Regions from separate parts of the Solibacillus sp. FSL R7-0682 genome, predicted to be linked through region 1. Evidence: a T-box and tRNA genes for the amino acid it is inferred to sense, from the RefSeq annotation. Region 1 holds a T-box; the other regions hold tRNA genes.
The links. The T-box of region 1 lies ahead of ileS (isoleucine--tRNA ligase). A T-box ahead of a tRNA ligase gene usually reads a tRNA of that ligase, here a tRNA-Ile.
Positions count from the first base shown of each region.

Region 1 (5,660 bases):
TTGTTTGGTTTTGGATAGTCCTGTAAATGAACACTTTCATCATGCAATTGCATATAAATATGTTCAGCTATGAATGGTGTAAAAGGTGCTAATAACTTGCAGACTGTACTGAGTACTTCATGTAATGTATTAAAAGCTGCACGTTTATCTTCTGAGAAACCAGAAGCCCAGAAGCGTTGTCTGGATCTACGGATATACCAATTACTTAGATCATCAATTAACTTGGCAATTTCACGACTTGACTGTGTAAATTGATAATCATCCATGAATGTTGTTACTTTAAAGATTGTGCTATGAAGGCGTGATAACATCCATTCATCCATCTTTGTTTGTTTTCCGGGTAGAGTTGAGTTGAATTTATATCCGTCAATGGACGCATATAAATGATAAAAACTAAAGGTATTTTCAAGTGTATCTAAAAACTTCGACTTAGCTTCCTGTACAATTTTTGTTGAAAATCGTTTAGGGTTCCAAGGTGAACTGTCTACTAGCAAAGCCCAACGTAATGCATCTGCGCCATAATCATGCATTAATTCTAAGGGGTCTAGAGCATTCCCCTTACTTTTCGACATTTTTTGCCCATGTTCATCTAAAACATGTCCTAATGATAAAACGTTTTTATAAGGTGCGCCTCCCGTATAAAGCGTCGAAACAGCTAACAAACTATAGAAAAAACCTCGAGTTTGATCAATACCTTCAATAACTACATCTGCAGGAAACTGTTTTTTGAATACTTCTAGTTCAAATGGATAGTGGTGTTGAGCAAAGGGCATAGAACCACTGTCGAACCACACGTCTATTACTTCTGATGTACGCTTCATCTCATGTTGACACTCAGGACATCTACAGATCACTTCGTCTATATATGGTTTATGCAATTCTAAGTTTTCTGGGAGAGATTTCATTGCTAAGCTTTTTAATTTTTCTATACTTTCAGGTGCTTCTTCATGTCCACAAGATGTGCAAATCCATACATTTAAAGGAGTCCCCCAGTAGCGATTTCGGCTAATATTCCAATCGACTACATTTTCAAGGAAATTTCCAAATCGACCTTCTTTAATATGTTCTGGATACCATGTTACAGTTGCATTATTTTCAAGTAGTTTGGTTTTTAGTGATGACATTTTGATAAACCAACTATCATTTGCATAATAAAGTAGTGGTGAATCACAGCGCCAGCAATATGGATAGCTGTGTTCATACTTTTCTTTATGGAAAAGTAAATTTAAATCTGCTAATAGCTTAATAATTTCAACATCACAATCTTTTACAAAGTGACCAGCTAAATCGGAAACCGCATCAGTATATTTGCCTTGCTGATTTACCACATTGACAAACGAAAGATTATTTTGAGTTACAGTTCGATAGTCATCTTCACCGTATGCAGGCGCAATATGAACAATACCTGTTCCGCTTGATTCAGTTACATAGTCAGCCATTACTACGATATGACCTTTTTCTATTTTTACATAATTAAATGGAGGGTGATATGCAACACCTTCAAATTCAATTCCTTTGTGCTCACTAATAATTTTAGCTTCGGAGTCAAGGACCTTTGACACAAGAGATTTTGCTACGATATATGTTTTTCCATTTAGTTCAGCTTTTACATAGGTTAAATCTGAATGCATGGCAAGGGCAACATTCGCTGGTAATGTCCATGGTGTTGTTGTCCAGCCAAGGAAGAACTCATTACAATCTGTACGTTTAAATTTTACAGTTGCTGATAAATCCTTAACATCTTTATAACCCTGTGCTACCTCATGTGAACTTAATGATGTTTGACAACTAGGACAGTACGGTGATACTCTATGGCCTTTATAAAGTAACTTGTCTTGATGTACTTTACTAAGGATATTCCATACACTTTCGATATACTCATTACTTAAGGTTAAATAGGGAGAATCCAAATCTACCCAATAGCCTAATTCTTCTGTAAATGCACGCCAGATTTTCTCGTATGTGAATACACTTTCTTTACATTTTTCAACAAACTGTTCTATGCCATAACTTTCAATTTCTTGTTTCCCGGAAATTCCAAGCTGTTTTTCAACGCCTAATTCAACAGGCAGACCATGAGTGTCCCAACCAGCTTTACGTTCAACTAAAAAACCTTGCATCGTTTTATAACGAGCAACAACATCCTTAACAGTTCTTCCTAAAGCATGTCCTACATGTGGCAATCCATTAGCAGTCGGTGGCCCTTCATAAAATACAAACGGTGTGCTTTCTTGACGATTTTTAATGGATTTTTCAAAGATATTTGATGCATTCCAAAACAGTCGAATTCTTTGTTCTCTTTGTTGCATTGTTTCTTTTACCATAAATATATCAATTCCTCCTATACCATAGTGTATAAAAGGCATACAAAAAACCCCGTCCCAAGTAAGGGACGGGGTTAACCGCGATACCACCCTAATTCTATTGAAGCCGATCCAATAGCACTTAGCAACGTACAATCATACGCGTTCTTTTTAACGGTAGACACCCGGGTTCGCTTACTGATTTCAGCTAACCTTCTCAGAGAGGATTTTCATGTAACACTTGAACACTGACTTTCACCAATTTATCAGCTCTCTGGGGAACAAGACGAAACATTACTTTTTCTCTTCAACGAATTTGTATGCTTTTATTAAAGGAATCGTAACAAATGCGGAATATTTTGTCAATTATATAAAATTTGTATTTAAGAAGAAACCATAGTAGACAGATGTTCCGAATCCAAAGGTACACTAAGACAATGTCATTATTTTTCAATTTTTATGGAAAATTATAATAAAAAACAATATACTTTATAAAAAAAGAAACGTACGTTCTGTATGGTTTTACCATAAATTGTGAAAAGGATGATGAATAATGCTACCCTTCTTCCCAACTCCATATCCAAATGAATTGTTGTATTCAGCCATTTCCCGTTATCATTTTTACAGTGGAAATATTGATTGTAAGGACACCTTAGAAGAGTTGTTTGGCAGTCGTTCTGTAATACCGAGTGTGGAGATTGGTAGTTATTTTTCCGTCTTGGCTGAGCAAATAGGATCGCAGTATTCCGTTGAGTCCCTTTTAGCTCATCATACGATTTACCCCTACTATGCTTCATTTTTATCGGAAGCTCGGCAGCAAGAGATATTGCAGGACGTATTAGAAGATGGACAAGCTTTATATACAAGACTTGGTATTGTAGCCGGAAGTATTTGCCGAAAGGATGGTCTATATTATTGTGCTGAATGTGCTAAGGACGATAATGCGCAATATGGTGAACCATATATTCATAGAGAGCATCAGTTACAAGGCATCAATTATTGTCCAAATCACGAAATCCCATTGCGCCAATATCCGATTAAAAGTGATAGCCGAATAGCATATGTCCGTTTTGAAATGAGACATATGAATTTAACAGCCATTTATGAAGTGGATAACTATAAGGAAATTGCTGTTGAAATCGCAAAACAAGCTTATCAATTACTACAACTACCACTACATGAACTTTCGAGGGAAGTTGTAAGTACGAAATACAGAAGTTTATTGAGAGTGCGTAATTTAATTACAGCATCTAATCATGTACGTCAGAAAGAACTGTATAAAGTTGTAGCCTCCTCCTTTCCATCAGGTTTTCTTCAAGAATATGAGAGCGAGCTAAATGAATTTGATGAGTACAACTGGTTGAAAGTATTAACACGTAATTCAAAGCGACATGTACATCCGTTACGTCATTTGTTTTTATTGCACTTTTTACAACAAAATATTTCAGAGTTTGCGCAATTAACAACAGATCAAGGTACATTTGGTGCTGGTCCATTTCCTTGTTTAAATAAAGCTGCATTACATTATAAGCAGTTTGTAATTCAAGATGTAGATGTATCAAGGGATTATAAAACTAAAAATTTAATTGGTACATTTACATGTTCATGTGGGTTTACTTATGCAAGAAAACAAGCGACAGATATGTTCGAGCTTGGTCGAGTGAAAGCTTTTGGCGAGGTTTGGCATCAAAGGTTAAATGAATTATCTAATGACACATTAAGCATCCGAGCTATGGCGCGAGAATTAGGTGTTGATTCGAAAACTGTTAAAAAGTATCTAGAGCAACCATTAAAGGAATCGGAACTACAAATATGCCCTATTCCAACCTCACAGTTACTCTTATACAGAGCTGAATTTATTGAGATTATGCAAAATAATCCTCAATTTAGTCGCTCACAATTACGTAAAGCATATCAAAAGCAATTTATGTATTTATATAGACATGATAAACAATGGTTATTTAATGCCTTACCACCAACTCAAAAGCGCAGAAATGATGTTAAAACCGTTGATTGGAATAAAAGAGATAAAGAGTATTCAATGAGAATAAAAGAGATATATGAACAATTACGAGCGTCTAAGAAGCCGATTCGAATTACCTCATCTATTTTGGGGAAACGGGTAGGAATATTAGCCAATTTGGAGAAACATCTAGAAAAGTTGCCTATTACAAAAAATTTGTTAACGCAAATTACAGAAAGTGTACAGGAATTTCAGATACGTCGTTGTTATAAAGTGATTGATGACATGAAACGTGAGGAAGTCGAAATAAAGCTTTGGCATGTTCAGCGGCTGGCTGGAGTAAAATCAAAGGATTTTAAAAAGATTCAACCAATATTAGTAAGGTATATAGAAAAGGAACTGGGTGGAATTGATGAGCGACAAAGGTATAAAACTTAAAGATTGGCCATTTGATAAAGGTGCACGTGTAAAATTAGAGTGGATCGGTGCGCCTTTTAGAGACGAAAAAAAGGTTGTGTTGCCAGTTTATTTTAGTGGAAAAGTTAGTGGCTATTATACAACTGAAAAGTTAATAGTTGATTGGACTACACTAACTTCTTTAATAATCCAACATTATTACATAGATGGAGTCATTACGCAGCCTATTTCACCTAATCAAACTGAAGAAATTATTATCACCATAGAGCCAAATTGTGTTGGATATTTTGAAAGAGACTATACAATACATAAAACAAACTATATAGAAAGATCGCAAACTTTCGTTATCAAACATAACCGAGAACGTTTGAATTTACCATTAATTGAAGTAATGAGAGGGATAATTGCACCGAATGCGTTCCTTCTAAATCGCATCTTTGAAATGAACTCGTTCCCGTTATATTTTACAGAGGAATATGAACCTGATTTATTACGATTACATTTTACATCTTCATATAATGCAAAGTATTTAAAGAACGAGTACTTGCATCACTTAGTTTGGTTGTTAATGACCAATCCTGTTCGTAAAGTTTATGAAAGTATGGCTAGTAACTTTCAATTTAATAACTCTATTAGGTTTGATTGGCCATTTCAAACACCGATTAAATTGAAGTTACGTGTGAAAAAAACGGCCACAGGATATACAGTTTTAAATATTAAATCGATGCTAGAAAAAGAACTACAGGTTTCTAATTTAGAAATTACTCATCCTAGCCTTGTACGTCAGGAAAAATCGAATGAGCCAAGAAAACGTATAATTCTCCCCCTTTCCAATTCAGGTGATTATGAAGCCGATGCAACAGTTGATGGACGTACAAATGAATTTGATGAGGTAGTAACAGATATTTTAACTCATGAGTACACAGATGCTCTATTGATCACTAGACAAAGAACGGTCTCAACTAAACAACGTGACG
Region 1 covers NZ_JBBOUI010000001.1:126,792-132,451, forward strand. Annotated here, with positions in the region: gene ileS (isoleucine--tRNA ligase) at 1-2,324, opposite strand, end outside; T-box leader at 2,386-2,623, opposite strand; gene MKZ17_RS00675 (TnsD family Tn7-like transposition protein) at 2,857-4,704, shown strand; gene MKZ17_RS00680 (Tn7-like element transposition protein TnsE) at 4,679-5,660, shown strand, end outside.

Region 2 (5,660 bases), 3.6 Mb from region 1:
AGCATCCATACGCTTTGCCTTCACCCGATAATACTCTTTTGGAAATTCTTGTTTTGTAGATTGACGATGGGCTTTATCAGACCACGAAGATAAATCTTCCATTTGTTTTTCTAATTGCTCAATTTTCCTTTGTTGTTTGTCATAAGCCCGCTGCTGTGCCAAACGACGCTGTTGGCGCACTTCTATATAATGCGAATAATTTCCTTGTTGTTCGATTAATGTACGCTCCTCAATCGACCATATTTTTGTTACGACTTGATCTAAAAAATAACGATCATGCGAAACAACTACAATCGCTCCATCATAGGATTTCATCAACGCAATCAATTGTTTTGTGCTTGCTACGTCTAAATGATTGGTTGGTTCATCTAATAATAAAAGATTCGGCTTTTGGGCAAAGCCTCTCGCTAATCGAAGTTTCAAACGTTCCCCACCGCTTAACTGCTCATAGGAAACATCAGGTACACACCACTTTCTAAGTAATTCTGCCTCTTCAACCGAAACCGTATCTACCTCAAAAGATGCTTCCTCCTGTTCTACATAATAGAGAGATAGCTTTTCTTTAAGCTTCTGAATATGACCATTTGTCACCTCAAATGACCCCATAATCGCTTTAAGTAATGTAGATTTCCCACTTCCATTACGACCAATAATGCCGATAATTTCGTGTTTCTTAATTGTGGCATTTATATTCTCTAAAAGCATTCGTTCGGGTAATTCTACTGTTACTTGCTGTAATTTCAACAGTTCTTTCATAAGTAAACCTCCACAACTGGGAAGAAAAAAATCCTCCCAAAATTTTTTTGGAAGGATTAGCTGCTAATTAAATTTGTACTCGAAACTACACATAGTAAAAAACTATGCACATACGATTTCATACAAATTTTATGGAAAATGGGCATACTAATCCTATTTTTCTTTGAAAACGAATTTTCAATTACTAAAAAATAAGATTAATACTTCATCGTTCACCCATCATTCCTTTGCTCATAAGTTAAGCTTATTATAACAACTGTTTTGAAATTTGTCATGAAGGAAAGGTTTTATTGCGGAAATATTTGGAACATGCTACATTAATGAAAGCTTTAAGATGGCAAGATGATGAAGGAGGTAAGTTTTATGAAGATAAAGCGGTTTTCGGTTTTCTTAATTGTCCTACTATTCCTTGTAGGTAGTCTTACTATTCCAGCACCTACATTAGCAAAAAAAGCGGCTTTTAAAGATGTAAATAAAAATCATTATGCTTACGATTCTATTCAATGGGCGTATGATGTTGAACTTGTCGGAGGTTTCCCCGATGGCACATTCAGGCCAAATCAGCCAATCACTGAACAGCAATTCGGCCAAATTTTAGTGAAATTTTTTGACCTCGAACCTACATCGAATAAACTGACTAAATATACAACAAAAGCATTGGCATCTGACCCTTTTTATAATACATTGGCAGCCTATAAGGTACCTTTAAATGGCTATTTCGATAACAATATTCGAGGACAAGCGATTAAACGTGGTGTTGTTGCACAAGCCCTTACACATGTTCTGGACGGCCAAGCAACATTAAAGGATTCCATTCAGTTTCTATTAGATCACCATATTACAAGTGGGCAATACCCTCAATACGAAAATACCGATTTAATAAAATTTTTCGGATCATCGAATCAATTAACGAGAGCACAAGTTGTCACGCTATTTCATAATTTGCAAAGGAAATCGTTTTTCTATATTTCAGAGGATGCATTAAATAGCTTCGAGAATAATGATGCCCTTCCATTAAATACACGTGCAAATGCAGCTCGTAATATACTAGCTAGCTCTCTACGAACTGGAAAAGATTGGTCACCAATTTCTAATACTAAGGATTCATGGAACGGAGATTATTCTTACTTTTACAGATATGGTCGTGGTGAGACCGATTCAATTGGTCGCTATGTTACGATTACTGGCAGCACGAAAACAGAGTTCTATGTCACATACGATGCATTTGACGGAGAAGATGAAGGTTTTGTTCAAGGCTATGCAACCATCCTGTCACCAACAAAAGCCATGATGACAGAAACGGTGGAAGGTAATCGATGCGTCATTGAATTCCAAAAGCAATCATCCACCGCTCTTAAAACGATTGAACATGACTGTAAAAACATGCGTGATGCAGGTACGAATTATAGTGGAGTGTTGAAAAAGTAACTAGAACTAGGGATAATAAAGGGAACTCTTATTTAGAGTTCCTTTTTTTGTATGGGTTATTTCTTTAATAGAGTTTGAACCTTAATCGCCACTTCATTAGGTCTTACATCCATTGAGGATAGTCCTTCTCTATCTACCCACATCGGTAAGTATGTTCCTCTATCTCTATTTTTGTCTGTGTATTCTTCCCCATTACCAGTTCCTAAAGTTCCAGAAAGAATTTCAGCTTTATAATAGTATTGCGTTCCGTTAAATTTAATTGTTGAAAAGCAATCTCTAACGTATACCTCAACTCCTAATTCCTCCCAGGCTTCTCTTTTTGCTCCCTCTTCTGGCGTTTCACCATTTTCTATTCCTCCACCAGGAAAAACATAATAAGTAGAGCCATTCCTAACCCTTTGAATTAATAATACTTTTCCATTTTCTATTATTACCACTGATGCTCTATTTCTCATATACACTTTCCTCCGTGTTCTTCATCCAGTGAATATAGGTTTATCATAAGTCATGTGTTCATAAGAAACGAGTACTATTATTAACAAGAGACCTCAAAATGCATACCGAAAACCGGAGATAAAAATAACGGGTGGGAAAAGGTGGAATAGAATAAGCTTATGTAGTTGTAGTAAATATTCAGTAGATATCAAAAGAATTTAGAATAGCCCTTTATGCATAAAAAAAAGCCATAGATAAACTTTTGTTTACCTACAGCTTTAGTATGACCCGTACGGGATTCGAACCCGTGTTACCGCCGTGAAAGGGCGGTGTCTTAACCACTTGACCAACGGGCCGTGGCTCCGAAGGTAGGACTCGAACCTACGACCAACCGGTTAACAGCCGGTTGCTCTACCACTGAGCTACTTCGGAAAAATAAGATGGTGGGCCTAAATGGACTCGAACCATCGACCTCACGCTTATCAGGCGTGCGCTCTAACCAGCTGAGCTATAGGCCCCTCTTAAGGAATATATGGTGGGTCAGGACGGAATCGAACCGCCGACACTTAGAGCTTCAATCTAATGCTCTACCAACTGAGCTACTGACCCATCTATTTTTTTGCAAAAAAAAATGGCGGTCCCGACCGGGATCGAACCGGCGATCTCCTGCGTGACAGGCAGGCATGTTAACCGCTACACCACGGGACCAACATTAGAGTTTTTTATAAAAATGGAGGAGGTAGAGGGATTCGAACCCCCGCGCGGTGTTACCCGCCTGTCGGTTTTCAAGACCGATCCCTTCAGCCAGACTTGGGTATACCTCCAAAGGGAAAAATAAATATGGTGGAGCCTAGCGGGATCGAACCGCTGACCTCCTGCGTGCAAGGCAGGCGCTCTCCCAGCTGAGCTAAGGCCCCATATGTAATGGTCGGAATGACAGGATTCGAACCTACGACCCCTTGGTCCCAAACCAAGTGCTCTACCAAGCTGAGCTACATTCCGAACATGTCATTAAATATATATGGCGCGCCCGACAGGAGTCGAACCCATAACCTTCTGATCCGTAGTCAGACGCTCTATCCAATTGAGCTACGGGCGCTAAAATAATTGTTGTAAAAAATGGTGCCGAGGGCCGGAATCGAACCGGCACGGTGATCACTCACCGCAGGATTTTAAGTCCTGTGCGTCTGCCAGTTCCGCCACCCCGGCATTTTGGAGCGGAAGACGAGGTTCGAACTCGCGACCCCCACCTTGGCAAGGTGGTGTTCTACCACTGAACTACTTCCGCAAAATGCATAAGATATTTTTATTCTGACAGTTATGAAATTAAAATAAAACTGGTGAGCCATGAAGGACTCGAACCTTCGACCCTCTGATTAAAAGTCAGATGCTCTACCAACTGAGCTAATGGCTCTCTAAATGGTGCCGGCGAAAGGAGTCGAACCCTCGACCTACTGATTACAAGTCAGTTGCTCTACCAACTGAGCTACACCGGCATTTAGAAATGGTGGAGGATGACGGGCTCGAACCGCCGACCCCCTGCTTGTAAGGCAGGTGCTCTCCCAGCTGAGCTAATCCTCCATTATTCTAGCGAAGCGACGTCCTACTCTCACAGGGGGAAGCCCCCAACTACCATCGGCGCTAAAGAGCTTAACTTCCGTGTTCGGTATGGGAACGGGTGTGACCTCTTTGCCATCATCACTTCACTATTGAAAGTTTGTTCTTTCAAAACTGGATAAACGTTTCATTGAGTTATGCAATAAAATGTGGTTAAGTCCTCGACCGATTAGTATTCGTCAGCTCCATACGTCACCGCACTTCCACCTCGAACCTATCTACCTGATCGTCTTTCAGGGGTCTTACTTACTTGCGTAATGGGAAATCTCATCTTGAGGGGGGCTTCATGCTTAGATGCTTTCAGCACTTATCCCGTCCACACATAGCTACCCAGCGATGCCTTTGGCAAGACAACTGGTACACCAGCGGTGTGTCCATCCCGGTCCTCTCGTACTAAGGACAGCTCCTCTCAAATTTCCTACGCCCACGACGGATAGGGACCGAACTGTCTCACGACGTTCTGAACCCAGCTCGCGTACCGCTTTAATGGGCGAACAGCCCAACCCTTGGGACCGACTACAGCCCCAGGATGCGATGAGCCGACATCGAGGTGCCAAACCTCCCCGTCGATGTGGACTCTTGGGGGAGATAAGCCTGTTATCCCCGGGGTAGCTTTTATCCGTTGAGCGATGGCCCTTCCATGCGGAACCACCGGATCACTAAGCCCGTCTTTCGACCCTGCTCGACTTGTAGGTCTCGCAGTCAAGCTCCCTTATGCCTTTACACTCTTCGAATGATTTCCAACCATTCTGAGGGAACCTTTGGGCGCCTCCGTTACCTTTTAGGAGGCGACCGCCCCAGTCAAACTGTCCGCCTGACACTGTCTCCTACCCCGCTAAGGGGCATGGGTTAGAAGTTCAATACAACCAGGGTAGTATCCCACCGACGCCTCCTTCGAAGCTGGCGCTCCGAGATCTCTGGCTCCTACCTATCCTGTACAAGTTGTACCAAAATTCAATATCAGGCTACAGTAAAGCTCCACGGGGTCTTTCCGTCCTGTCGCGGGTAACCTGCATCTTCACAGGTACTATAATTTCACCGAGTCTCTCGTTGAGACAGTGCCCAGATCGTTACGCCTTTCGTGCGGGTCGGAACTTACCCGACAAGGAATTTCGCTACCTTAGGACCGTTATAGTTACGGCCGCCGTTTACTGGGGCTTCAATTCGCAGCTTCGCTTGCGCTAACCACTCCTCTTAACCTTCCAGCACCGGGCAGGCGTCAGCCCCTATACGTCACCTTACGGTTTTGCAGAGACCTGTGTTTTTGCTAAACAGTCGCCTGGGCCTATTCACTGCGGCTCTCATGCGCTTGCACGCTCAAGAGCACCCCTTCTCCCGAAGTTACGGGGTCATTTTGCCGAGTTCCTTAACGAGAGTTCTCTCGCACACCTTAGGATTCTCTCCTCGACTACCTGTGTCGGTTT
Region 2 covers NZ_JBBOUI010000001.1:3,733,062-3,738,721, forward strand. Annotated here, with positions in the region: gene abc-f (ribosomal protection-like ABC-F family protein) at 1-756, opposite strand, end outside; gene MKZ17_RS18725 (S-layer homology domain-containing protein) at 1,120-2,184, shown strand; gene MKZ17_RS18730 (NUDIX hydrolase) at 2,241-2,639, opposite strand; tRNA gene MKZ17_RS18735 (tRNA-Glu) at 2,904-2,975, opposite strand; tRNA gene MKZ17_RS18740 (tRNA-Asn) at 2,977-3,051, opposite strand; tRNA gene MKZ17_RS18745 (tRNA-Ile) at 3,061-3,137, opposite strand; tRNA gene MKZ17_RS18750 (tRNA-Phe) at 3,153-3,228, opposite strand; tRNA gene MKZ17_RS18755 (tRNA-Asp) at 3,252-3,327, opposite strand; tRNA gene MKZ17_RS18760 (tRNA-Ser) at 3,351-3,443, opposite strand; tRNA gene MKZ17_RS18765 (tRNA-Ala) at 3,461-3,536, opposite strand; tRNA gene MKZ17_RS18770 (tRNA-Pro) at 3,545-3,621, opposite strand; tRNA gene MKZ17_RS18775 (tRNA-Arg) at 3,642-3,718, opposite strand; tRNA gene MKZ17_RS18780 (tRNA-Leu) at 3,740-3,828, opposite strand; tRNA gene MKZ17_RS18785 (tRNA-Gly) at 3,833-3,907, opposite strand; tRNA gene MKZ17_RS18790 (tRNA-Lys) at 3,958-4,033, opposite strand; tRNA gene MKZ17_RS18795 (tRNA-Thr) at 4,040-4,115, opposite strand; tRNA gene MKZ17_RS18800 (tRNA-Val) at 4,125-4,200, opposite strand; rRNA gene rrf (5S ribosomal RNA) at 4,210-4,325, opposite strand; rRNA gene MKZ17_RS18810 (23S ribosomal RNA) at 4,386-5,660, opposite strand, start outside.
Region 2: it encodes a tRNA-Ile, which carries the amino acid that the T-box ahead of ileS (isoleucine--tRNA ligase) is inferred to sense. The anticodon was not compared.

Region 3 (5,660 bases), 830 kb from region 1:
AATGGTGGAGGATGACGGGCTCGAACCGCCGACCCCCTGCTTGTAAGGCAGGTGCTCTCCCAGCTGAGCTAATCCTCCATCAAACAAAGTTAGTTACATACTTGCAACCGGTTGTCCTTTCTGTTAAGGACAAGATTTATATTATCAACTTTTTTTATACAATGCAATACTTTTATACAACTTTTTTAAAAAAATATTATTTTTTTCAATCATTGCCATTAACTTGTTACATTAACAGATGAAAACGATTACTTGGCATAACGAAATTTTAATATGGTTACTACTTTTTTTCAACACTTGATTTTAATTTTTTTATATATTATTAATCATACGACATAATTATACACTTATTTTATACAATTAAAATGTTGATTCAAAAATATTTGTTAACTAAAAAGTAGTGTCTTACGACTGTTAATTAACATTTTTTTCAAATGAAAGACAGCCGTTTTTTAATATAGGTTTAATTAACAATAATATCTCAGCATAATATAAATAACCAATTACTTCTGATAATATTAATGCAGCTTCTTTATCTACACGTTTTCCATAAATTGAGTGCACTAATTTTGTGACTGAATTATTTCCCTCTTCAATCTTTGCAACTAGTCGATCTTTATAATTAATCCGTGAAATATTATTTTCTACTACCTCATGTATAGTAGAATATATTTGATGATGGCCTGGGAAAATATAGTTAGCATTTAATTTTAAACATTTTTCGATAGACGTTTTATGTTGCAATACCGAAGGTATTAAGCTTCCCTTTTCATCATGGTCAATTAATGCATTTGTAGAACCTTGCTTTATAAGGACGTCTCCTACAAATAACCATTTAGCATCTTCGTCATATAACATAATTGAATCAATTGAATGCCCCGGTGCTTCAATTATTTTTAAATCGCCCAATTCTATACCTTCATATAGAGGGAGAACATCCGTATTAACACGATACAACTGGCTATTATCCATCGTTTTTTTAATTTTTTTCAAACGGCTTTCTGCAAGTTCCATACATCCGTATCGCGTATATAATTGCGAAAAAAAATCTATCTTTTGTATTTGGTACTCTGCCTTCAATAATAAACGTGGTATAGCTAAATGGTGTGCATATACAGGAATACTTTTTTGTTTCACAATATAATTTACAAGCCCGATATGATCACTATGGTGATGTGTTAAAATTATTTGATCAATGTCCATAATTTCAAATCCATATGAAGTAAGCTGTTCTTCAAAATAGTCCTGAAATTCTCTTGTATTAATTCCAGCGTCAATTAAAGTTAAAAAATCATTATGCTCGTATAAATAACAATTAATACTTTCAAGCATCCCAAAATTTCCTTTAAAAATAATTGGATAGACGGATTTATTATTCGCTACAAACTTATTTAGCATAATGTTCACATCCTCTTTAATTCCATTACATAGAATTCTATCGTTTATTCAAACTATTTTACTTTATTACTATCTATACTTGCAAATATTCCCTTGTCTTAATAAAGGTTGATTGTTTTATTTGAATACAAAAGGGCGTTAATTCTTTTTGGATCCACGCATCCGTTTGTTTTACTTTTGATTAATAGTGAATATTCCCATATGATTTGGGGCATTTCCATCATATCGGACACCCATAAAATATGTAATTTTTCATCCAGAATAGCGGCCTCTTTTCCACAAACACCCAAAAGAATTACAAGTGTGTATTTTGGATTTTTTCATCCGCTAGTTTGTTGTTGAATTTAAAGTAAATAATGAATCCATTTATGCTTTGGTGCGTGTAACTCAAGTGCCGTTCGTAGGCACTGTCTTTTCTCAATATTAAGGAGGTCCTTTATTTTTAGAAAGTCTTGATGGTCTTTTTGTCTTGTATTTTTTGCCTTATATAAAATTACGACTTCTGGTTTTAGATAGGGGATTCCAGTTTCAGAATAACTAAAAATTAGATCATGTGGGTAAGAAATTCTTGAATCTCTTCTAAATACCCAATTATTACCTTCTATTTCATTTAGAAGAATTTCTATTTTTTCTCCAGTTATACGATTAGTTGCAAGTAATTCGTGAATTGGTAACTCTAAATATTCATTTCCCCAATGATAAAATTCACCTTTAATTACCTTTTTAATATCCCATTCTTTTAAATAAGTTTTTAAATTCATTTGATTTTTTCGAAATATAGCAATTTCTATGTCTTCGTGTTTTCTTGTCTCTTCTCCTATAAAAAGATCAATTGCCCATCCTCCAGCAATAAACCACGCTTTATCAAATCCTGTCATTATTGAAGTAACGTTTCGACATTGTATAAATGACATAAAACCTCCAAGTTATGATTATTTTTTTCTATTATGTTACTAAGTTTTTCTTCTTCATTTAGCACTACTTTACCTATAATTTAAGGTTATTCCTTCTACAATCCAATTCATTTTATCAAACATTATATAAATAATCTTTCACGTTTCAAATTATTATCTTTAGTATATTAAGCTTTTTTCATTGTTCTACTTGTTAATTGTATACTCAAAATCACTGTAAAATACAAATAACGCTAGATACGATAATTCGTATCTAGCGTTATACTTTTTCTTATGTATGACCCGTACGGGATTCGAACCCGTGTTACCGCCGTGAAAGGGCGGTGTCTTAACCACTTGACCAACGGGCCTCTGGCGGAGAAGGAGGGATTTGAACCCTCGCGCCGGTTACCCGACCTACACCCTTAGCAGGGGCGCCTCTTCAGCCTCTTGAGTACTTCCCCAAAAAAGAAAAAAATGGCTCCGAAGGTAGGACTCGAACCTACGACCAACCGGTTAACAGCCGGTTGCTCTACCACTGAGCTACTTCGGAATAATTGTATGGTGGGCCTAAATGGACTCGAACCATCGACCTCACGCTTATCAGGCGTGCGCTCTAACCAGCTGAGCTATAGGCCCTATAATGGAGCGGGTGATGAGAATCGAACTCACGACATCAGCTTGGAAGGCTGAGGTTTTACCATTAAACTACACCCGCATTTATGGTGGGTTTGGACGGAATCGAACCGCCGACACTTAGAGCTTCAATCTAATGCTCTACCAACTGAGCTACAAACCCACAAATGGCGGTCCCGACCGGGATCGAACCGGCGATCTCCTGCGTGACAGGCAGGCATGTTAACCGCTACACCACGGGACCATTTGGTTGCGGGGACAGGACTTGAACCTGCGACCTTCGGGTTATGAGCCCGACGAGCTACCACTGCTCCACCCCGCGATAATATTACTACTTATTTAATTGAGTCTTCAGACATCCTGTAAATAAAAATGGAGGAGGTAGAGGGATTCGAACCCCCGCGCGGTGTTACCCGCCTGTCGGTTTTCAAGACCGATCCCTTCAGCCAGACTTGGGTATACCTCCGAGATGTAATTAAATTATTTACTGGTGGACCTTACAGGACTCGAACCTGTGACCGGACGGTTATGAGCCGTCTGCTCTAACCAACTGAGCTAAAGGTCCTTTAAGATGGCGGCAGAGGGAGTCGAACCCACGACCTTTCGGGTATGAACCGAGTGCTCTAGCCAACTGAGCTACACCGCCAGGATCTTTATTTTGGTTAATCTAAAATTATGGTGGAGCCTAGCGGGATCGAACCGCTGACCTCCTGCGTGCAAGGCAGGCGCTCTCCCAGCTGAGCTAAGGCCCCTATTAAATGGTCGGAATGACAGGATTCGAACCTACGACCCCTTGGTCCCAAACCAAGTGCTCTACCAAGCTGAGCTACATTCCGTTATATATGGCGCGCCCGGCAGGAGTCGAACCCACAACCTTCTGATCCGTAGTCAGACGCTCTATCCAATTGAGCTACGGGCGCTATAATGTTTGTTTGTTTATAAGTAAATGGTGCCGAGGGCCGGAATCGAACCGGCACGGTGATCACTCACCGCAGGATTTTAAGTCCTGTGCGTCTGCCAGTTCCGCCACCCCGGCATTTTGGAGCGGAAGACGAGGTTCGAACTCGCGACCCCCACCTTGGCAAGGTGGTGTTCTACCACTGAACTACTTCCGCAAAATGCATAAGATATTTTTATTCTGACAGTTATGAAATTAATGGTGCGGGTGAAGGGAGTCGAACCCCCACGCCTTGCGGCGCTAGATCCTAAGTCTAGTGCGTCTGCCAATTCCGCCACACCCGCAGCAGACATATTTTAAAACTGGTGAGCCATGAAGGACTCGAACCTTCGACCCTCTGATTAAAAGTCAGATGCTCTACCAACTGAGCTAATGGCTCTCTAAATGGTGCCGGCGAAAGGAGTCGAACCCTCGACCTACTGATTACAAGTCAGTTGCTCTACCAACTGAGCTACACCGGCATTTAGAAATGGTGGAGGATGACGGGCTCGAACCGCCGACCCCCTGCTTGTAAGGCAGGTGCTCTCCCAGCTGAGCTAATCCTCCATTATTCTAGCGAAGCGACGTCCTACTCTCACAGGGGGAAGCCCCCAACTACCATCGGCGCTAAAGAGCTTAACTTCCGTGTTCGGTATGGGAACGGGTGTGACCTCTTTGCCATCATCACTTCACTATTGAAAGTTTGTTCTTTCAAAACTGGATAAACGTTTCATTGAATTTGCAATAAAATGTGGTTAAGTCCTCGACCGATTAGTATTCGTCAGCTCCATACGTCACCGCACTTCCACCTCGAACCTATCTACCTGATCGTCTTTCAGGGGTCTTACTTACTTGCGTAATGGGAAATCTCATCTTGAGGGGGGCTTCATGCTTAGATGCTTTCAGCACTTATCCCGTCCACACATAGCTACCCAGCGATGCCTTTGGCAAGACAACTGGTACACCAGCGGTGTGTCCATCCCGGTCCTCTCGTACTAAGGACAGCTCCTCTCAAATTTCCTACGCCCACGACGGATAGGGACCGAACTGTCTCACGACGTTCTGAACCCAGCTCGCGTACCGCTTTAATGGGCGAACAGCCCAACCCTTGGGACCGACTACAGCCCCAGGATGCGATGAGCCGACATCGAGGTGCCAAACCTCCCCGTCGATGTGGACTCTTGGGGGAGATAAGCCTGTTATCCCCGGGGTAGCTTTTATCCGTTGAGCGATGGCCCTTCCATGCGGAACCACCGGATCACTAAGCCCGTCTTTCGACCCTGCTCGACTTGTAGGTCTCGCAGTCAAGCTCCCTTATGCCTTTACACTCTTCGAATGATTTCCAACCATTCTGAGGGAACCTTTGGGCGCCTCCGTTACCTTTTAGGAGGCGACCGCCCCAGTCAAACTGTCCGCCTGACACTGTCTCCTACCCCGCTAAGGGGCATGGGTTAGAAGTTCAATACAACCAGGGTAGTATCCCACCGACGCCTCCTTCGAAGCTGGCGCTCCGAGATCTCTGGCTCCTACCTATCCTGTACAAGTTGTACCAAAATTCAATATCAGGCTACAGTAAAGCTCCACGGGGTCTTTCCGTCCTGTCGCGGGTAACCTGCATCTTCACAGGTACTATAATTTCACCGAGTCTCTCGTTGAGACAGTGCCCAGATCGTTACGCCTTTCGTGCGGGTCGGAACTTACCCGACAAGGAATTTCGCTACCTTAGGACCGTTATAGTTACGGCCGCCGTTTACTGGGGCTTCAATTCGCAGCTTCGCTTGCGCTAACCACTCCTC
Region 3 covers NZ_JBBOUI010000001.1:951,905-957,564, reverse strand. Annotated here, with positions in the region: tRNA gene MKZ17_RS04885 (tRNA-Val) at 3-78, opposite strand; gene MKZ17_RS04880 (MBL fold metallo-hydrolase) at 415-1,398, opposite strand; gene MKZ17_RS04870 (nucleotidyltransferase domain-containing protein) at 1,743-2,312, opposite strand; tRNA gene MKZ17_RS04865 (tRNA-Glu) at 2,591-2,662, opposite strand; tRNA gene MKZ17_RS04860 (tRNA-Ser) at 2,665-2,755, opposite strand; tRNA gene MKZ17_RS04855 (tRNA-Asn) at 2,770-2,844, opposite strand; tRNA gene MKZ17_RS04850 (tRNA-Ile) at 2,854-2,930, opposite strand; tRNA gene MKZ17_RS04845 (tRNA-Gly) at 2,936-3,009, opposite strand; tRNA gene MKZ17_RS04840 (tRNA-Phe) at 3,015-3,090, opposite strand; tRNA gene MKZ17_RS04835 (tRNA-Asp) at 3,096-3,171, opposite strand; tRNA gene MKZ17_RS04830 (tRNA-Met) at 3,175-3,249, opposite strand; tRNA gene MKZ17_RS04825 (tRNA-Ser) at 3,301-3,393, opposite strand; tRNA gene MKZ17_RS04820 (tRNA-Ile) at 3,416-3,492, opposite strand; tRNA gene MKZ17_RS04815 (tRNA-Met) at 3,500-3,573, opposite strand; tRNA gene MKZ17_RS04810 (tRNA-Ala) at 3,604-3,679, opposite strand; tRNA gene MKZ17_RS04805 (tRNA-Pro) at 3,687-3,763, opposite strand; tRNA gene MKZ17_RS04800 (tRNA-Arg) at 3,771-3,847, opposite strand; tRNA gene MKZ17_RS04795 (tRNA-Leu) at 3,875-3,963, opposite strand; tRNA gene MKZ17_RS04790 (tRNA-Gly) at 3,968-4,042, opposite strand; tRNA gene MKZ17_RS04785 (tRNA-Leu) at 4,085-4,169, opposite strand; tRNA gene MKZ17_RS04780 (tRNA-Lys) at 4,189-4,264, opposite strand; tRNA gene MKZ17_RS04775 (tRNA-Thr) at 4,271-4,346, opposite strand; tRNA gene MKZ17_RS04770 (tRNA-Val) at 4,356-4,431, opposite strand; rRNA gene rrf (5S ribosomal RNA) at 4,441-4,556, opposite strand; rRNA gene MKZ17_RS04760 (23S ribosomal RNA) at 4,616-5,660, opposite strand, start outside.
Region 3: it encodes a tRNA-Ile, which carries the amino acid that the T-box ahead of ileS (isoleucine--tRNA ligase) is inferred to sense. The anticodon was not compared.

Region 4 (5,660 bases), 3.5 Mb from region 1:
CTTCACAAATCGAGCAATAACGTGAAGTTTTATAACTGTCCGTTACTATAGGATAAAAAAACTCCTAACTTCATATGCTAAATTCATATGAAATTAGGAGTTCCTTTTATGAATATTTAATTTTGCAATCAAAGTATAAATAATTTACATAAGTATGTTACCTTCAAAATGATTACGGTAACTGCATTAATCTTTATTTTCGATTAGAGATTACCCCAAACGTAGATGCCATAATGTATGGTTGTCCTTGTAATGACTTCAATTGATCCGGTGTGCCAGTTACTACGACCCCAATAATTTTCACATCACTTTGATCTAAGACTCCATCTTTCCCTACTAAAGCTTTATACACTTCGTCTGTTTCCCACTTAAAGTTCTTACTTTCTCTGAGACTTTCAATGTTATTAATAAAGGATGTAATCTCGTTGTGTTCGAGAAGTTCGGATTGTTGTGCTTTTGGTTTTGACTGCTCGGACTGAAATCCAAAAATTAACGGATAATTCGCTGGAATCGTATTCTGTCCTTGCTTTAGAAAATCCATTCGTTCTTCTGTATAGGCATCTACCCACCACCAGTCTACTTGTACATCCGAAGGTAGCTTACTTTTGATTTCTTCAAAATGATAGGCTTTGTCAAAAGATAGCCCTAATTCCACTAAAGTATTTTTTTCAAATTGATTGAGTTCATTCATATTATCTTTATAAACATCGTATGATATTTCTGGATGATAAAAAAACATTTCTCGATCACCAGTTTGTAAATTAAAGCGTTCGATTTGATTGTGCTTTGCTAATGAGTCTGAACCTTCTATTTGGATGGATCCTGAGCTATAATTAAAAAGCGTTCCAAATAAATTGTAATCATTCTCAACAGGTTCCCAAATATACGGTCTATGATTTTCTCCAAGTACTTTGTATGTTGTTGTATTTATTTTTCCACCGAACAAATTATAATCATACGTTTGATTGCTAATTTGAACATTTGGGGAGCTAATTTCTTTATATACTCGAATATCATCCATTACTTCCTGGGCACTGTTTAATGATAAAGTTCTAAGGCCGTACCAAAATCCTATTAGAACAATAGGCGTAACAATGATTGTAATCCCAATAATTTTTATCGTAGATCTTAATCTTGCCTTTCTCATCAATTTTTTCGTTTTTGTTTCATCAAACAAAAAATCATCTTGTTTTTCATTCATCATAAATGTCCTCCTTATAGCGTTTTATAAATTCTTCCTTTGCTCGTCGAACATGCGTTTTTAACGTATTTTCATTCATATTCATAAAAGCTGAAATTTCCTTGTACGACAATCCCAACTCATATTTCAGCACTAATAATTCCTCATGCAAATTGGATAACATGTTAAGTGTGTCTCGAATATCTTTAGATTTTTCCCTTTTTAAAACGAGAATTTCTGGAATATTAGCTAACGATACTAATTGAACTTCATCTGTATTGGATGTAGGATGGCGCTTTTCTTTTCTCTTAAGATCGTAAAATTGATTGGTGGCTACACGGTATAGCCAGCTCATGACTTTATCTGATTGAATTCCGTTTTTATGCAATAAAAATTTATAACATGTATCTTGCACAATATCTTCTGCATCTTCATGGGCTAGTCCACGTCTTCTCAAATAACGATATAATACGGTTCCCACTTGTTGAATAAATTCATTCATTGATTCCTTTGCCATGTCTACCTCCCTTCTGCCTATACAACGCAGAGCTCAACAAAAAGTTTACATATTATAAAATATTTTATAAATAACTTTATTTGTTTATCCATAGTTGCAAGGGGGAGCTCGAGGATAATAATGAACTTCCGAATTGCATATAATATTTCGTCAATCTTGCTTAATATTGCACTACATATATTTTCTTAACTTCCTATTAAACAGATATAAAATGGCGTAAATAAAATTAACTAAATGAAACTTCTTCGATTACGAATACGTAGATAGTACAAGACTAAATGGATTAAAGGAGAATAGAGTAATGAAAAACCACGAAATCGATTACGTGCTTCACGGTGACGATATGCAATTTGTAGAGGTGGAATTAGATCCACAAGAAACAGTTGTTGCGGAAGCTGGCAGCTTAATGATGATGGATGACCAAATTCGGATGGAAACAATTTTTGGTGATGGTGCAGCAGGTTCAGGCGGCTTGATGAGCAAATTAATGGGAGCTGGCAAACGTTTAATAACAGGCGAAAGCTTATTCATGACAACGTTTACAAACACTGGTGGAGGCAAGCGTAAAGTATATTTTGCAGCACCTTATCCTGGAAAGATTATCCCAATGGATTTAAGTCAATTAAACGGTAAAATTATCTGTCAGAAAGATGCCTTTTTAGCTGCTGCAAAAGGTGTATCGGTTGGGGTTGAATTCCAGCGTAAATTATCCGCGGGTTTCTTTGGTGGTGAAGGTTTCATCATGCAAAAATTAGAAGGCGATGGTATGGCTTTCGTGCACGCGGGCGGGACAATTTATGAGCGTAAATTACTGCCAGGTGAAACATTACGCATTGATACAGGTTGCTTAGTAGCGATGACACAAGACATACGCTACGATATTGAAATGGTAAAAGGTGTTAAAACTGCGTTATTCGGTGGAGAAGGTTTATTCTTTGCAACCCTTTCTGGGCCAGGTACAGTATGGGTACAATCCTTACCGTTCAGCCGTTTGGCAAGCCGTGTATTCGCAGCTGCACCAGTCTCTCAAGGTGGGGGCGGTAAAAGCTCCGATGAAGGCGGAATAGGCGGCTTATTTGACTTATTCAATAAATAATCTTTTCTATTGTTAAATTCTGCAGGTTCCTTTCACACAATGAAGTCAGCTAACAGGCCTGACTTTATTGTGTAAAAGGATTTTTTTATACATAGCTAAAATCTCCGAGGTTATCGGCTAAAGCAAGCTCTATTTCAAAACAAAAAAGTATGCAGCATATGCTGCATACTTATAAATGACCCGTACGGGATTCGAACCCGTGTTACCGCCGTGAAAGGGCGGTGTCTTAACCACTTGACCAACGGGCCATGGCTCCGAAGGCAGGACTCGAACCTGCGACCTGCCGGTTAACAGCCGGATGCTCTACCAACTGAGCTACTTCGGAATAATTGTATGGTGGGCCTAAATGGACTCGAACCATCGACCTCACGCTTATCAGGCGTGCGCTCTAACCAGCTGAGCTATAGGCCCTATAATGGAGCGGGTGATGAGAATCGAACTCACGACATCAGCTTGGAAGGCTGAGGTTTTACCATTAAACTACACCCGCATTTATGGTGGGTTTGGACGGAATCGAACCGCCGACACTTAGAGCTTCAATCTAATGCTCTACCAACTGAGCTACAAACCCACAAATGGCGGTCCCGACCGGGATCGAACCGGCGATCTCCTGCGTGACAGGCAGGCATGTTAACCGCTACACCACGGGACCATTTGGTTGCGGGGACAGGACTTGAACCTGCGACCTTCGGGTTATGAGCCCGACGAGCTACCACTGCTCCACCCCGCGATAATACTATAGTTTTATTAAATTGGTTGCGGGGACAGGACTTGAACCTGTGACCTTCGGGTTATGAGCCCGACGAGCTACCACTGCTCCACCCCGCGACAATACTATAAATTTTTAAATGGTGGCGGCAGAGGGAGTCGAACCCACGACCTTTCGGGTATGAACCGAGTGCTCTAGCCAACTGAGCTACACCGCCGTAATTTAGATTTCAATAATTTTATGATGGAATCTAACAGAATTAAACTGCTTTTCCATCTGTGCTACATACTAAAATGATATGGCGCGCCCGGCAGGAGTCGAACCCACAACCTTCTGATCCGTAGTCAGACGCTCTATCCAATTGAGCTACGGGCGCAAATATGTTTTAAAAAAATGGTGCCGAGGGCCGGAATCGAACCGGCACGGTGATCACTCACCGCAGGATTTTAAGTCCTGTGCGTCTGCCAGTTCCGCCACCCCGGCATTTTAGAATAGAAGACAAGGTGCTGTTCTTCACTAACCTACTTCTTCAAAATGCTTAAGATATTTTTATTCTGACAGTTTATACAATTTTATAAAACTGGTGAGCCATGAAGGACTCGAACCTTCGACCCTCTGATTAAAAGTCAGATGCTCTACCAACTGAGCTAATGGCTCTCTTTAAAGATGGTGGAGGGGGACGGATTCGAACCGCCGAACCCTAAGGAGCGGATTTACAGTCCGCCGCGTTTAGCCACTTCGCTACCCCTCCAACAAATAACTTATTGAAGTATAAAATTCCAATAAAAAAAGCGAAGCGACGTCCTACTCTCGCAGGGGGAAGCCCCCAACTACCATCGGCGCTAAAGAGCTTAACTTCCGTGTTCGGTATGGGAACGGGTGTGACCTCTTTGCCATTATCACTTCACTTGCACATGGATGTGCTGGCGTCTACGTTGTCACATGGATGTGACGTTCTTAGTAGACGTACCTTTAAGGTCTTCATACACTACACTATCCTTCGTCAACTTCCTGCGTTCATTCAGTTACGTACCTGAGTACGCGCCTTCATTCACTTAGTCGTTTCCTTGACTAGCTTGTGTCTTGAAACCCTTCTATTGAAAATTTGTTCTTTCAAAACTGGATAAACGTTTCATTGAATTTGCAATAAAATGTGGTTAAGTCCTCGACCGATTAGTATTCGTCAGCTCCATACGTCACCGCACTTCCACCTCGAACCTATCTACCTGATCGTCTTTCAGGGGTCTTACTTACTTGCGTAATGGGAAATCTCATCTTGAGGGGGGCTTCATGCTTAGATGCTTTCAGCACTTATCCCGTCCACACATAGCTACCCAGCGATGCCTTTGGCAAGACAACTGGTACACCAGCGGTGTGTCCATCCCGGTCCTCTCGTACTAAGGACAGCTCCTCTCAAATTTCCTACGCCCACGACGGATAGGGACCGAACTGTCTCACGACGTTCTGAACCCAGCTCGCGTACCGCTTTAATGGGCGAACAGCCCAACCCTTGGGACCGACTACAGCCCCAGGATGCGATGAGCCGACATCGAGGTGCCAAACCTCCCCGTCGATGTGGACTCTTGGGGGAGATAAGCCTGTTATCCCCGGGGTAGCTTTTATCCGTTGAGCGATGGCCCTTCCATGCGGAACCACCGGATCACTAAGCCCGTCTTTCGACCCTGCTCGACTTGTAGGTCTCGCAGTCAAGCTCCCTTATGCCTTTACACTCTTCGAATGATTTCCAACCATTCTGAGGGAACCTTTGGGCGCCTCCGTTACCTTTTAGGAGGCGACCGCCCCAGTCAAACTGTCCGCCTGACACTGTCTCCTACCCCGCTAAGGGGCATGGGTTAGAAGTTCAATACAACCAGGGTAGTATCCCACCGACGCCTCCTTCGAAGCTGGCGCTCCGAGATCTCTGGCTCCTACCTATCCTGTACAAGTTGTACCAAAATTCAATATCAGGCTACAGTAAAGCTCCACGGGGTCTTTCCGTCCTGTCGCGGGTAACCTGCATCTTCACAGGTACTATAATTTCACCGAGTCTCTCGTTGAGACAGTGCCCAGATCGTTACGCCTTTCGTGCGGGTCGGAACTTACCCGACAAGGAATTTCGCTACCTTAGGACCGTTATAGTTACGGCCGCCGTTTACTG
Region 4 covers NZ_JBBOUI010000001.1:3,600,939-3,606,598, forward strand. Annotated here, with positions in the region: gene MKZ17_RS18020 (anti sigma factor C-terminal domain-containing protein) at 194-1,204, opposite strand; gene MKZ17_RS18025 (RNA polymerase sigma factor) at 1,194-1,697, opposite strand; gene MKZ17_RS18030 (TIGR00266 family protein) at 1,999-2,793, shown strand; tRNA gene MKZ17_RS18035 (tRNA-Glu) at 2,970-3,041, opposite strand; tRNA gene MKZ17_RS18040 (tRNA-Asn) at 3,043-3,118, opposite strand; tRNA gene MKZ17_RS18045 (tRNA-Ile) at 3,128-3,204, opposite strand; tRNA gene MKZ17_RS18050 (tRNA-Gly) at 3,210-3,283, opposite strand; tRNA gene MKZ17_RS18055 (tRNA-Phe) at 3,289-3,364, opposite strand; tRNA gene MKZ17_RS18060 (tRNA-Asp) at 3,370-3,445, opposite strand; tRNA gene MKZ17_RS18065 (tRNA-Met) at 3,449-3,523, opposite strand; tRNA gene MKZ17_RS18070 (tRNA-Met) at 3,547-3,621, opposite strand; tRNA gene MKZ17_RS18075 (tRNA-Met) at 3,643-3,719, opposite strand; tRNA gene MKZ17_RS18080 (tRNA-Arg) at 3,802-3,878, opposite strand; tRNA gene MKZ17_RS18085 (tRNA-Leu) at 3,897-3,985, opposite strand; tRNA gene MKZ17_RS18090 (tRNA-Lys) at 4,084-4,159, opposite strand; tRNA gene MKZ17_RS18095 (tRNA-Tyr) at 4,170-4,253, opposite strand; rRNA gene rrf (5S ribosomal RNA) at 4,294-4,409, opposite strand; rRNA gene MKZ17_RS18105 (23S ribosomal RNA) at 4,656-5,660, opposite strand, start outside.
Region 4: it encodes a tRNA-Ile, which carries the amino acid that the T-box ahead of ileS (isoleucine--tRNA ligase) is inferred to sense. The anticodon was not compared.